Regions from separate parts of the Streptomyces sp. x-19 genome, predicted to be linked through region 1. Evidence: riboswitches for the same ligand, from Rfam matches in the RefSeq annotation. Region 1 holds a riboswitch; the other holds the start of a gene.
What was found. Region 1 has a riboswitch for cobalamin ahead of ACLJT4_RS35835 (cobalamin biosynthesis protein). Riboswitches for the same ligand answer to the same signal wherever they lie in the genome.

Region 1 (4,406 bases):
CCACGAACCGCACCACCACGCCGGGTTCGGCGGCCAGCGCGTCCACGTCGGTGAAGTTGGACATCAGCGGCACCGCGCACACCGCGACCCGCAGCACGTCCTCGCCGGCCGGCGGCGCCACCACCGACTCGCGGACCGTGCCGCGCAGCGACACCCTCAGTCCGTCCTCCTCGTCGATGCCGAGCCCGTGCGCGTACGGCAGGACGCCGTAGGTCTGCCGTCCGGTGATCCGGCGCAGCATCTCAAGGCCCGGCTCCAGGAGCGTCACGTCGCCGCGGAACTTGTTGACGAGGTAGCCGGCGACCAGCGACTGGTCCTGCGCGGAAAGCAGCGCGGTGGTCCCGAAGAACGAGGCGAAGACGCCGCCGCGGTCGATGTCGCCGACCACCACGACGGGGATCCGTGCCGCCCGGGCGAGGCCCATGTTGACGATGTCGGTCCGCCGCAGGTTGATCTCGGCCGGGCTGCCGGCGCCCTCGCAGACGACCGCGTCGTGGGTGCGCCGCAGCTCCGCCAGGCAGTCGGTCACGGTGCCGAGCAACTGCTCCTGCCGGCCGGCGTGGTAGCCCCGGGCGCTCAGCTCGCCCACCGGCTTCCCCAGCAGCACCACCTGGCTGCTGCGGTCGCTGCCCGGCTTGAGCAGCACCGGGTTCATCAGCGCGGTCGGCTCGACCCGGGCCGCGGCCGCCTGCATCGCCTGCGCCCGGCCGATCTCCGCGCCCTCGCGGGTCACGAACGAGTTCAGCGACATGTTCTGCGCCTTGAACGGCGCCACCGAGACACCCTGTCGCGCCAACCAGCGGCAGATGCCGGCGGTCACCACGCTCTTGCCGGCGTCGGACGTCGTCCCGGCCACCAACAGCCCGCCGCCCACGGCCCCGTCGGCCGTCTTCCTCCGCCCGTTCACCGGGTCACCCTCCCGCTCACGTCCGCCGTCACGCCCTTCCCGCCGCGTCGTACCGCGCCGACCGCCAGCCGGCCCGCCACCGTGACACCCAGCGCCAACAGGCCGACCCGCCGGGACAGTCGGGCCGCCCGCTCGATGTCGGGCACCGCGGGGGGCCGGCCACCACCGTTGAGCACCGGCCGGTGCTCCACCCGTCCGCCGTACGCGAGGGTGCCGCCCAGCCGGACGCCCAACGCGCCGGCGAACGACGCCTCCACGGGGCCGGCGTTGGGGCTCGGGTGCGCGCCGCCGTCGGCCCGCCAGGCCCGCAGCGCACCGCGCCGGTCGGGGCCCGCCACCACGGTCAGCGCGGCCGTCAGCCGGGAGCCGGGCCAGCCGGCGACGTCGTCGAGGCGGGCCGCCGCCCAGCCGAACCGCCGGTAGCGCGGCGACTTGTGCCCCACCATCGCGTCCAGGGTGTTCACCGCCCGGAACGCCACCAGCCCGGGCACGCCCGCGACCGCACCCCACACCAGGGCGCCGACCACCGCGTCGGAGGTGTTCTCGGCGACCGACTCCACCACCGCGCGGGCCATCTGCGGCCCGTCCAGCGCCTGCGGATCGCGCCCGCACAGGTGCGGCAACCGCTCCCGTGCCACGTCGAGGTCCCCGACGGCCAGCGCGCCGCCCACGGCACGCGCCTCCCGGCCGAGCGAGGTACCGCCCAGCACCGCCCACGCGGCCGCCGCGGTCAGCGCGGTCCGGGCGCCCGGACGCTCCCGCAGGGCGCGCTGGAGCAGCGCGGCGCCGACGGCCGCGCCGCCCGCGCACAACAGGGTGTGGGCCGCTCCGTGGCCGCGGTGGTCGCGCCACAGCCGGCGTTCGAGGGCGCCGGCCGCCCGGCCGAAGGCGGCCACCGGATGACCGCGCCGCGGGTCCGCGACGATCAGGTCACCGAGGAAGCCGAGGGCCGCGCCGCACGCGTACCCCGCGTGTTCGCCGCGCATCGGATCAGGCCGCCGTCCGGCCTCGAAGGGGCCCTGGGACAGCGGGCAGTGGAGCTCTCGACGGGCAGCCGGGCATGGCGGTATGTCCTCACTCAGGGTCCGCGCCCTGGCTCGACGTGACGGCGACCAGAGTCTCCTGGCTCCCGGATCGGCGCCGCCCCCGGCCTTCCCGCCCGTACGGCGTGCGTACGGGCCGTGGCCCTCGTCGGAGGAGCGCTCCCCGGTGACAGTGGCGGGACCGCGCCGGATTCGCACCGGACTTCCTCTGCTGTCGCCGATTGGCCCCGGAAGTCCACCACGCCCGCCCAGGTCCGTCAACTCACCCTTGACCTGCGACGCAGCGCCGACGGCCGCCCTGTGGCCAAGGCCACGCGCGGGGCCGGCGGGGTGCCGCACGCGGACGGGGCGCCCGGGGCCGCGGCTGTTGCCGCGTCCACCGGACGCCCCGTCCGTTGCCGGCAGTGCCGGCGCCGCCGTCAGGCGGCGACGATCAGGTAGATCCCGTAGGCCACCGCGGCCGCGCAGAGCCCGTAGGCGGCCAGTGCCCCGGCGCGCGCCCCCGTGCCGGGGGCGGTCGTGGCCGTCGCGTCGCCGTCCGCGGCGGGCTTGCGGGAGGTGCCCACGATCCCGACGGTGAACAGGCCCACGAGCCCCACCGTCACCACGAGGCTGACGCCGAAGACCTGGCCGAGAGCTGCCCAGTCGATGTGCATTGCGTAGTCCTTAGGTCGGGGTAAGCGGCGTCAGGACGAGGCCGTCGCCGGCTGGGCGGGGGCCTTCGCCGACTGGTGAGCAGGGGCGGGGCGGGGAGCGGCGTCCGTTGCGGCGTGCGCTTCCGTGGGTGCTGTGGGTGCTTCGGCGTGCGCCGGGACGGGGCCGGCCGGCGGCGGCGCGACCGTCTGCAGCGCCGCGGTGACGACGCCCGCCGGCTCCACCGCCAGTCCCTCGTTGACGTTGGTGTGGTCCACCGGCTTGCGCCGGGAGGCCGCCCAGATGCCGCCGCAGATCGCCAGGGCCAGGACGGCGACCGTGGCCACGCCCCAGGAGCCCTGGTCGGCGAGGTAGGCGGCGCCGGCGGAGACCAGTCCGGCGGCCGGCAGGGTCAGGCCCCAGGCCACGACCATCCGCCCGGCCGTGGACCAGCGCACCACGCCGCCCTTGCGGCCCAGCCCGGAGCCCATCACGGACCCGGAGCAGACCTGGGTGGTGGAGAGCGCGAAGCCGAGGTGGGAGGAGGCCAGGATGGTGGCCGCGGCGCCGGTCTGGGCGGCGAAGCCCTGCGGCGGCTGGATGTCGGTGATGCCCTTGCCCATGGTGCGGATGATCCGCCAGCCGCCCAGGTAGGTGCCGAGCGCGATGGCCAGGCCGGCGGAGACGATCACCCACATCGGCGGGTCGGCGTGCGGGGCGACGACCCCGCCGGTGATCAGCGCGAGGGTGATCACGCCCATCGTCTTCTGCGCGTCGTTGGTGCCGTGGGCCAGCGAGACCAGGGCGGCCGAGGCGATCTGCCCGGCGCGGTAGCCCTTGGCGGTGTCGGCCTCGTCGCGGCCGCGGGCCAGTCGGTAGGTGAGCCGGGTCGCGGCCATCGCGGCGAGCCCCGCCACGAACGGCGCGGCGACCGCGGGGATCAGGACCTTCATGACGACGGCCTCGCCGTGCACGCCGCCGGTGCCCACGGACACCAGCGTCGCGCCGATCAGTCCGCCGAAGAGGGCGTGGGACGAACTGGACGGCAGGCCCGCCAGCCACGTGAGGAGGTTCCAGACGATGGCGCCCACCAGACCCGCGAAGATCACTTCAGGTCTGATGCCGGCGCTCTCGTCGATGATGCCGCCGGAGATGGTCTTCGCCACCTCCACGGAGAGGAAAGCCCCGACGAGGTTGAGCCCCGCCGACATCGCCACCGCGGTCTTGGGTCGCAAGGCCCCGGTGGAGATGGTGGTGGCCATTGCGTTGGCCGTGTCGTGGAAGCCGTTCGTAAAGTCGAACACCAAGGCCGTGACGATCACGATCCCGATGAGAAGCGTGATGTGTTCCATTCACCCAGGCAATCCGTGTGGAAGGTCAGTGTCCTCGGGACCGTACGGACGATGGGTGAACGGAAAGTGAACTCGGCCGGGCGCCGCGGTGACACCCCCGCAGTGTTCACGCGGAGGCGCCCCTGCCGTCACTTCCGTCTCATCCGTCGGCAAATCTCCTGAGCTGGGCCAGGGTCCCGTTCCAGCGGTCCTGATCGCCCGGCAGCGGCCCCCGTGGGGCGTACTGCCGGATGGTCAGGTGTGACCAGCCGGCGGGCAACTGGGCCACGCCGGAGTAGTCCGCCAGCCACAGCGGGTGGGTCGCGCCGAAGGCCCGGCTGCCGCCCGTGCAGCGGTCCCACCAGCGGGCGGTGGTGTAGATCACGGGCCGCCGGCCGGTGCTGCGCCGCACCTCGTCGCTGAACGCCCGTATCCAGTGGACCATCGCCGTCCGCCCCAGCCCGAAACAGGACTGCCGGGCGTCGTACGGGT
Region 2 (4,406 bases), on a different contig from region 1:
TCGGGGCGGGAGATGTCGCCGGCCAGGATCGGCGGGCGCACGTAGCGGGTGCCGTAGGACTGGACCCAGCCGTGCCGGGTGGCGAGGTAGCCGGTGAGCTGCTCGGCGAAGTACTGGACCATGTCGTTGCGTTCGGGCTCGCCGTGGACCAGGACGTCGAGGCCGGTCTTCTCCTGGAAGGCGATGACCTCCTGGATCTCGGCCTCGATGCGCTCCTCGTAGCCGGCGGTGTCGATGCGGCCGGCGCGCAGGTCGGCGCGGGCGGCGCGCAGTTCGCCGGTCTGCGGGAACGAGCCGATGGTGGTGGTCGGCAGCAGCGGCAGCCCGAGGTGGGTGCGCTGGGCGGCGGCCCGTTCCGCGTACGGCTGGGACCGGCGGGCGTCGGCCTCGGTGACGGCCCCGGCGCGGGCCCGCACCACCGGGTCGTGGGTGAGGGCGGAACGGGCGCGGGAGGCCAGGTCGGCACGGTTGGCGGCGAGTTCGGCGGCGATCGTGTCGGTGCCCTGTGACAGGCCCCGAGCCAGGGTCACCAGCTCGGTGGTCTTCTGCTTGGCGAAGGCCAGCCACCGCGCGATCTGCGGATCGACGTCCCGTTCGAGGCCGGCGTCCAGCGGCACGTGCAGCAACGAGCAGGACGCCGCGACGTCCACCCGGTCGGCGAGGCCGAGCAGCGTGCCGAGGGTGGCCAGCGACTTCTCCAGGTCGTTGATCCAGATGTTGCGGCCGTTGACCACGCCGGCCACCAGGCGCCTGCCCGGCAGGCCGCCGACGGCGGCCAGGGCGTCGAGGTTGGCGGCGGCGGCCTCGGTGAAGTCCAGTGCCAGGCCCTCGACGGGGGCCTTGGCCAGCACCGGCAGGGCGTCGCCGAGCCGGTCGAAGTAGGAGGCGAGCAGGAGCTGGGGCCGGTCGGTGCGGGCGCCCAGGTCACGGTAGGCGCGCGCCGCGGCGTTCAACTCGGCCGGCGTGCGGTCCTGGACCAGCGCCGGCTCGTCCAACTGCACCCACTGCGCGCCCGCCGCCCGCAGGTCCGCGAGGACCTCCGCGTAGACCGGCAGCAGCCGGTCCAGGAGCGTCAGCGGCTCGAAGTCCGCGGCGACCCCGGGGGCGGGCTTGGACAGCAGGAGATAGGTGACCGGCCCGACCAGCACCGGGCGGGCGGCCAGCCCCAGGGCGAGGGCCTCCTTGAGCTCGGCGACCTGCTTGCGGGAGTCGGCGACGAAGGCGGTGTCCGGCCCCAACTCGGGCACCAGGTAGTGGTAGTTGGTGTCGAACCACTTGGTCATCTCCAGCGGCGCCACGTCCTGCGTGCCGCGGGCCATCGCGAAGTAGCCGTCGAGCGGATCGGCGGCCACCGCCGCGCGGTGCCGCTCGGGCACCGCACCGACCATGACGCTGGCGTCCAGCACGTGGTCGTAGTACGAGAAGTCGCCGGTCGGCACCTCGTGCACGCCGGCGGCCACCAGGTCCTGCCAGTTGCCCCGGCGCAACTCGGCGGCGGTGGCCCGCAGGGCGTCCGCGGTGACGCGGCCCTTCCAGTAGCCCTCGATGGCCTGCTTCAGCTCCCGGCGCTGTCCCTGCCGGGGGTAGCCGTACACGGTGGCCCGTGCGGTCACGGCTTCGGGCTTGACGGTCACGGAGATCTCCTTCGCGAGATGAATCCCTGAGGTCCCGGCGACGGGACGAGAGCGCGAAGGGGTGGCGAACCCGGCGGTGCCCGACGCCCGCACGGGGAGCCCTGGTCCGCCTGGTGTCTACTCCCCCAGACTTCGTCCGGGGGCACCCCCAGCCCGCCCACGCGGTCACCGGGATGTCCGCGCACGAGTGGTTCGCGCGCGGGCAGTTGGCAGGTCTTCGGACTCGCGGGCGCGCCTCGTGTCGGACGAGACTCCTAATGGCCGTCGCTTCCCGGGCCCCGTACGTCGGGCCCAGTGCGTATGACGGCGGTCGTTCCCACTCACCGCTGCGGGGCAGTCCCGGATTCCCACCGGGTTCCCTCTTGCGACGCCTCCCGCCTGGCGGACGGGGCGAACCAGCTGCACCCGCCAGCCTACGGTGCGGGCCCGCGAACCACCGCGAGCCGTCCGGAACGCGGAAGGTGAGATGGGACAACCGGGGTACGGGTTTGCCGCGGACCCAGGGTGGGAAGCGCGGCAGACGCGGTGCCCGACCGGCCCGCGGCCGGGCGGCCCGTCGCCCGACGCATCCCGCAGACCCCGAGGAGTTCCCGGCATGACCGCCGCCCCGCACCGCACCGACCCGACCGCCAGCCCTGCCGACGTCGCGCTGCTGCACACCGCCGTCGCCGTGGCCCGCCGTGCCCGCGCGGCCGGCAACCACCCGTTCGGCGCGCTGCTCACCGGTCCCGACGGAGCGATCCTGCTGGAGGCCGAGAACACCGTCACCACCGAACGCGACGCCACCGGCCACGCCGAGACCAACCTCGTCCGCCTGGCCACCGCACGGTACGACGCCGACTTCCTGCGCGCCTGCACCCTCTACACCAGCACCGAACCCTGCGCGATGTGCGCGGGCGCGATCTACTGGGGCAACGTCGGCCGCGTCGTCTACGCGCTCGGCGAGGACGGGCTCCTGGCCATGACCGGCGCCGACGAGAAGAACCCCACCATGGCCCTGCCCTGCCGCGACGTCTTCGCGGCGGGACAGCGTCCCTTGGCGGTCGTCGGCCCCGTCGACCTCCCCGAGGCGCGCGAGGTCCACGCCGGCTTCTGGGACTGATCCCGCGGCGTGCGCCGGCCGCGGGGCCCCACGGCCGGCCCGCCGGGGCGGCTCAGGACGCCCGCGGCGGCATGGCCGCCAGCGCCGCCCTCGCGAGGTCCCGGGCCTCCGCCTCGCAGGCGGGGTGCCTGGCGCGGACCAGGTAGGCCCGCACCACGAGGTTGCCGTCGCGGACGTTGAGCTGGCAGCCGGGTTGGGCGGCGCCGGTCGTCCAGTACGCCTCGTCGCCGAAGCCGAGCCCGGTCTGGGGGGACCCGGACTTCGCGCCGTCGGCGAAGTCCTGCCGCTGCCGCTCGGTGCCGCTCCCGTCGGGGCGCGTGCGGCTCAGCTCCCACGACACGTCGGCGCTGGGGGAGTAGTTCCAGCCGTCCGCCTGCGGCTGGTCCCGGTCGAACCAGGAGCACTCGGTCTTCGCGCTGTCCCCCTGTTCCTGGTAGACGTCCTTGTCCTTGCGCCGCTCGGTGCGCAGCGGAAGCTTCACCGCGGCCTCCGAGCACACCGGCATCGTCACGTACCTGTCCGGGGTGGCGCCGGCACCGCCGCCGTGCAGCAGCAGGTAGCCGCCGGTGCCGAGAGCCGCCGCCAGTACGCCGGCCGCCGCCGCCCACGCCGCGGTGCGCCGGCGCCGCGGCGGCGCGACCGGCGCGGCGTGTGCGGTGAGGACGGCCGTGCGCGGGGCGACGGGGCCGGTGTCCCCCAGCAGTGCCGTGCGCTCGGGGTCGCCGTCGAGCAGGCCCGCGATCCGGGCCCGTTGCACGTCGACCATGCGGTGCACGGCGGGCGGCCACGGTCGGTCCGTCGGGGCCACCGGGCCCAGGAGGGCGAGGAGTTCGGGCGGTGCGGGCCGGTCGGCCGGCTCCTTGGCCAGGCAGCGGGTGACGATCGGGTGCAGCGCCTGGGGCAGGCCGCTCAGGTCGGGTTCGGTGTGGACGACGTTGTAGAGCGTCTGGAGGGCGGACGGGCCGGCGAACGGGCTGCGGCCGGTCGCCGCCAGCACGAGCACCGTGCCGAGCGAGAACACGTCGCTGGCCCCGGTCAGTTCCCGGCTCTGCGCCTGCTCGGGCGACATGAAGGGGGGCGAGCCGACCACCCAGCCGGTGCCGGTGAGTTCGGTGGCGTCGGCGGACTCCGCGGCCCGCGCGATGCCGAAGTCGATCACTCGGGCGCCGTCCTCGGCGAGCAGGACGTTCTCCGGCTTGAGATCGCGGTGGACGAGCCCGGCCCGGTGGATCTCGTCCAGTGCCGTCGTCAGGCCCACCGCCAGTCGGCGCAGGGCGTCCTCCGGCAGCGGTCCGGTGCCCTCCACGGCCGCGCCCAGCGACGGCCCGGCCACGAAGACCGAGGCGAGCCAGGGGAGTTCGGCGTCCGCGTCGGCGTCGAGGACGGCCGCGGTGTACGCGCCGGACACCTTCCGCGACGCCGCCACCTCCCGCCGGAAGCGGGTCCGGAAGCCGTCGTCGGCGGCGTGCCGGGCGTGCACCAGTTTCACCGCGGCCGGCCGTCCGTCGGGTGCGACCCCGAGCAGGACGCGGCCCATGCCGCCCCGGCCGAGTTCGGTGAGCAGGACGTAGGGGCCGGCCTGCGCCGGCAGGGGCGCCGTGGTGCTCACAGGGCCTTCACCGCCGCGACGCCCTGGCGGGCCATGTCCTTGGCGAGCCCCTCACACGCGC

Region 2: linked by a shared signal. The riboswitch ahead of metE (5-methyltetrahydropteroyltriglutamate--homocysteine S-methyltransferase) and the one ahead of ACLJT4_RS35835 (cobalamin biosynthesis protein) in region 1 are both predicted to bind cobalamin.

The regions. Positions count from the first base shown of each region.
Region 1 covers NZ_JAJPWK010000027.1:38,653-43,058, forward strand. Annotated here, with positions in the region: gene ACLJT4_RS35830 (cobyric acid synthase) at 1-907, opposite strand, end outside; gene ACLJT4_RS35835 (cobalamin biosynthesis protein) at 904-1,893, opposite strand; cobalamin riboswitch at 2,023-2,160, opposite strand; gene ACLJT4_RS35840 (hypothetical protein) at 2,370-2,606, opposite strand; gene ACLJT4_RS35845 (anion permease) at 2,637-3,935, opposite strand; gene ACLJT4_RS35850 (lysozyme) at 4,075-4,406, opposite strand, start outside.
Region 2 covers NZ_JAJPWK010000005.1:314,758-319,163, forward strand. Annotated here, with positions in the region: gene metE (5-methyltetrahydropteroyltriglutamate--homocysteine S-methyltransferase) at 1-1,634, opposite strand, end outside; cobalamin riboswitch at 1,846-1,998, opposite strand; gene ACLJT4_RS16140 (nucleoside deaminase) at 2,230-2,736, shown strand; gene ACLJT4_RS16145 (serine/threonine-protein kinase) at 2,789-4,345, opposite strand; gene ACLJT4_RS16150 (protein kinase domain-containing protein) at 4,342-4,406, opposite strand, start outside.